DNA from 2 places in the Aureimonas sp. OT7 genome. Region 2 is predicted to be linked to the other one. Evidence: predicted binding sites of a transcription regulator. Region 2 holds the regulator's gene; the other holds the start of a gene.
The links. Region 2 encodes LexA, which represses DNA repair genes until DNA is damaged. Its sites were predicted from a motif close to TGTTCNNNNTGTGTTCNG; they were not measured.
Positions count from the first base shown of each region.

Region 1: IGS74_RS01155 (ImuA family protein) is a predicted target of LexA. The motif match lies at 1,073-1,090, and genes of this name have one in related genera.

Region 1 covers NZ_CP062167.1:215,135-217,599, reverse strand. Annotated here, with positions in the region: gene IGS74_RS01165 (hypothetical protein) at 1-264, opposite strand, end outside; gene IGS74_RS01160 (SOS response-associated peptidase) at 285-974, opposite strand; gene IGS74_RS01155 (ImuA family protein) at 1,138-1,899, shown strand; gene IGS74_RS01150 (DNA polymerase Y family protein) at 1,814-2,465, shown strand, end outside.
Region 2 covers NZ_CP062167.1:2,736,365-2,738,829, forward strand. Annotated here, with positions in the region: gene glp (gephyrin-like molybdotransferase Glp) at 1-793, shown strand, start outside; gene lexA (transcriptional repressor LexA) at 876-1,604, shown strand; gene IGS74_RS13090 (ComEC/Rec2 family competence protein) at 1,546-2,465, opposite strand, start outside.

The sequences.
Region 1 (2,465 bases), 1.7 Mb from region 2:
GGCGAAGCAGGTCTGGAACGTGTAGAGCCGATTGACCACCTGGCGCATCAGGTCGCGCATCTCGTCATCGTCGAACCTCGACACGGTTCTCCAGGGAATGCGATTGCCGTCGGCGTCGATGACGAAGACATCGGAATAGTCGCCGGTCTTCGTGACCGGGACCGGGCCGGCATGCAGGTCCTCCAGCATGCTGTTGCGGACGCAGATCATCGCCATCGCCTTGGCGAGCGTCGCCGCTAACTGTTCTTCTTCCTTCCGGCCCATGTTCGTCCTCCGGATCATTGTCAGATGCCCGGCAACATGCCATCGGCGGCTGTATTGGCTGGCGTTTCCAGGATCACCAACCGATCATCGGGCAGCGGCCGCTGCAGCGTCTTGGCTTCGTTCCAGTCGGCGGTCAGCCAGGTCTCGACTTCTTCGTGGCTCGTCAGAATGACGGGCATGGCCTTCGGATGGATCGGCTTCACCACGCCATTGGCCTCGGTCGTCAGGAAGGCGAACAGTTGATGATCGCCCGGACGCGGGGTCCGGTTCGAGCCGCGGGTTCCGCGCCACGGCGTCCAGATTCCCGCGAAGAAGAACAGGGGCTGGGTCTCATCGAGGGCGAACCAGTGCAGCGGTTTGCGCTTCGTGACTGGATCGGGCTTTTGCCCATATTCGGAAAAGGCGGTGGCCGGGACCACGCAGCGATTCTCGAGCCCGAGCCATTTGCGCCAGTGAGGGCTGGCCGTGTTGCGGATATTGGTGACGCCGGTGTCCGGCGCGTCGCGGGATTTCAGATATTCGACGGGCGTGGGCATACCCCAGGTCAATGAGGCCAGTTCCCGCCCGCCGTCGGTGTTGCGCACCACCGGCGCCGGCCGGTCGGGATAGACGTCCATCGACGGTTCGAGATTGCCGATACTGTCATGGGTGGCTGCCACGAAATCCCGGATCGCCTGCTGATTGGTCGTAATGCGATAGAGATTGCACATCGCCCCGCCACTCTCCTTGCGAATACTTTACGTCACCATAGGGCATTGCACCCCGTCGATCACTTCCGGGATGGCCGAGATTGACTCTCGACCTGTAAGAGAACAAATAAAGAACATAGCAACGGAATCGACCAGTGCAAAGCCCCGGAGACGCCATCCTCATATGCCCAGCCGTGCCGACAGCCCAGCCATTGCCGACCTTCGGGCGCGCATCGCGCGGCTCGAAGGCGATGGCGCGCATCCGCACGAGGTGCTGCCCTTCGGGATCGCGCCGCTGGATCGCAAGCTGCCCGGTGGCGGGCTGGCGCTCGGATGCCTCCATGAAGTCGCCGGAGGCGGCAACGGGGCGGTGGATGGCGCGGCTGCGGCCTGTTTCACGGCCGGGATCGCCGCCCGCACCACCGGGCAGGTGCTCTGGTGCGTGGCGCTACAGGATCTCTTCGCACCGGGGCTGGAGCAGGCCGGACTGCCGCCCGGCCGGGTGATCTTCGTCGAAGCCGGAGACGACAAGGCCGTTCTGGCCTGTATGGAGGAAGGGCTGCGGCATGGCGGGCTGGGGGCGGTCGTGGGCGACGTCGCGCGCCTGCCGATGACCGCCTCGCGGCGGCTGCATCTGGCCGCGAAAGGCTCGGCGACGATCTGCATCGCGTTGCGCCGCTGGCGGCGACAGGCGGAGGCCAGCGATTTCGGGCAGCCGACGGCGGCGATGACCCGCTGGCGGATCTCGGCGCTGCCGTCCTCGTCCCTTCCAGTTCCCGGCGTCGGGCGGCCGCGCTGGCTGGTCGAGCTGATCCGGGCGCGGGCGGGCGAATGTCTCGATATCGAACTGGAGGCGTGCGATGGCTCGGGTCATCTCTGTCTTCCTGCCGAACTGGCCGACAGACCGGTTGCGGCGGAAGGCGGGCGACGCAGCGCCGCCCGGTGAGGCGCCGCTGGTCATCGCCGGAAGGGAGAAGAACCGCCGGGTGGTGACGGCGGCCGATCCGGCCGCGCGGGCGCTCGGCCTGCGCGCCGGAATGCCTGTCACCAAGGCCCAGGCGATGGTGCCCGGCCTCCACATCGAGCCCGCCGACCCGCGGGCCGACCTGGACAGCCTCGAACGCCTCGCGCTCTGGGTGCTGCAACGCTTCTCACCTATCGCCGCCGCCGACGCGCCGGACGGGATCGTCATCGACGCGACCGGCGCCGACCATCTGCATGGCGGTGAGGCGGCCATGCTGGAGGCGCTGACCGGGCGGCTTGTCATGTCCGGCGTCACCGCCCGCGCAGCCATCGCCGATAGCTGGGGCGCGGCCCATGCGCTGGCGCGCTACGCGGCCGATCCGCTGTTTGTCACTCCTCCCGGCGAAACCATCCCAGGACTCGCACCGCTGCCGCTGCAAGCCCTGCGCCTGCCACCCGCGATCGCGGCGGGGCTGAACGACCTCGGCTTTGTCCGCATCGGCGACCTGATCGGGCAGCCGCGCGCGCCTCTGACCCGGCGCTTCGGCC
Region 2 (2,465 bases):
CTTCGCGCAAGGGGCCGTGCTGCTGCGGGCGGGCCTGCATCTGCGTGCAGGCCACGTCGCGCTTGCCGCCAGCGCCGGCCACCCGCAACTTCCCGTCCGGCGTCGGCCGCGCGTTGCGATCCTGGCCACCGGCGACGAACTGGTGATGCCGGGCGAAAGCACCGGCCCCGACCAGATCGTGGCCTCCAACGGGTTCGGCCTTGCCGCGATGGTGGAGGCCCATGGAGGCGAGGTGCTGGACCTCGGCATTGCCCCGGACGACCAGGCCGTGCTGGAGGCCCGGCTTGCGGAAGCAGAGGATGGCCGCGCGGATGTCGTCGTGACCATCGGCGGCGCCTCCGTCGGCGACCGGGACCTCGTCGCTCCTGCCCTTCGGGCGCGCGGCGTGGATCTGGATTTCTGGAAAGTCGCCATGCGCCCGGGAAAGCCGGTCATGGCCGGGCGCAAGGGCGCGCTGCGGGTTATCGGGCTGCCGGGCAACCCGGCATCCACGATGGTGGCCGCAACCCTGTTCCTGCGGCCCCTCGTCCGCTGTCTCGCGGGGCTCGGCGCCGATCCGGGTTTCCAGCACGGCGTCCTGTCGGCGGCCATGCCGCAGGGCGGCGAGCGTGCCGACTTCGTCCGCGCCCGGCTGCACCACACGGCAGAGGGCCTGCCGCAGGTAGAAGCCTTGCCACGGCAGGACTCCTCCCTTCTTTCCATCTACGCCCTTGCGGATGCGCTGCTGTACCGCCCGCTCGCCGCCCCCGCCGCGCAGGCCGGCCAGGAATGCCTGTTCATTCCCCTCGATTGAGGCGCCATGAAAGCTTGCAGAACACAACTGGAACAGCTAGGTTTGTTCTGGTTTTGTTTTTGATCGATTCCGGGGGCGGCACGTGCTAACGCGCAAACAGCATGATCTCTTGATGTTCATTCACGAGAGGCTGCAATCCGCCGGCGTCCCGCCTTCCTTCGACGAGATGAAGGACGCGCTCGACCTTCGGTCGAAATCCGGCATCCACCGCCTGATCACGGCCCTCGAGGAGCGTGGTTTCATCCGCCGCCTGCCCAATCGGGCGCGGGCGCTGGAAGTCGTCAGGCTACCCGAGTCGATGGCACGCGGCGGCCGGGCCGCCGCGTCTGCCCCGGCCCCTTCCAACGTCGTTTCGCTTGCCGAGCAGTCTGCTGCATCGGGTCTCGCCGCGCGCCGCCGGGTTGCCCCCGCCGCAAACGATGCCGATGCCGGCATCAGCGTCCCCGTCATGGGCCGGATCGCGGCCGGCGTACCTATATCCGCAATCCAGAACAACACCCATAGCCTGACACTGCCACCGGACATGATCGGCCCCGGCGAACATTATGCGCTGGAGGTTTCCGGCGATTCGATGGTGGAAGCCGGGATTCTGGATGGGGATACGGTCGTGATCCGCCGGGTGGATACGGCAACGCCGGGCGATATCGTGGTCGCGCTGGTGGATGACGAGGAGGCAACCCTCAAGCGGTTCCGCCGCAAGGGAACCGCCATCGCCCTGGAAGCAGCCAACCCCGCATACGAAACCCGGATATTCAGTTCGGACCGTGTGCAGGTGCAGGGGCGGCTGGTGGGTCTGATACGGCGTTACTGACAGTATTTTCCGCCGTCCCGTCGGTTTGCGCTTCGCCACCCTTCTTCCAGTATTCCGGCCATGCCGCCAGTCTGTGCACGTTCCATTCCTGCGGATCGGCCGGGATGGACGGCGTCAGCACGAGCTTGCCCCCATCACCGCGGGATATTGCAAGGGAGCCGGTCCGGCGCAGGCTGCGCAAGGTGACCAGCGTTGCGCCGCCGTTCGGACACCGTCCACGGCGAAGCGCCCGCGCCACAATCACAAGGTCTGCCTGCGCGCAGAGCCTGTCCGTCTCCTCTATGGAGTCGGTCCACGCCAGCCGGATGCCGGATGCGGTGGCAAGCTGGCAGGCAGGCGGTTCGCATGGTATCGGCCCATCCGCGTCGGGCGGACCGTAGCGGCGTTCCCACTGGTCGGCGATGAACCGGCCTGGACGCTTGCCTAGATGGGCAAGCCCCCCGGGCGCAACCAGCGCGACCTTCATGCCATCCTCGAAGATCAGGATATCCGGCGGGGCTTGCCCACCCACGGCAAGGTAGCCGCCCACGATAGCCGCCGGCAACGCCAGCCAACGCAGCGCGCTGGCCATGAAGCACGCAAGAAACAACGCAAGCGAGAGGGCTATCAGTGACGCTGCGGGCAAGGCCATGCCGCCCTGGTCGGGGAAGGTCTCGGCCAGAAAGCGCGTGACGACGAAGACCATGGACAGCCCCCATCCCATGACATGGAGGAATAGCGCGTCGAGGCCGAACGGCATTGTGAGCGCCGAGGCAAGGGCCGCCGGCATGACCCAGAAGCTGAACAGGGGCATGGTCGCCACATTGGCGAGGATGCCGTACGGCGCCAGCCTTTGAAAATGATACAGGCCGTAAGGGGCGG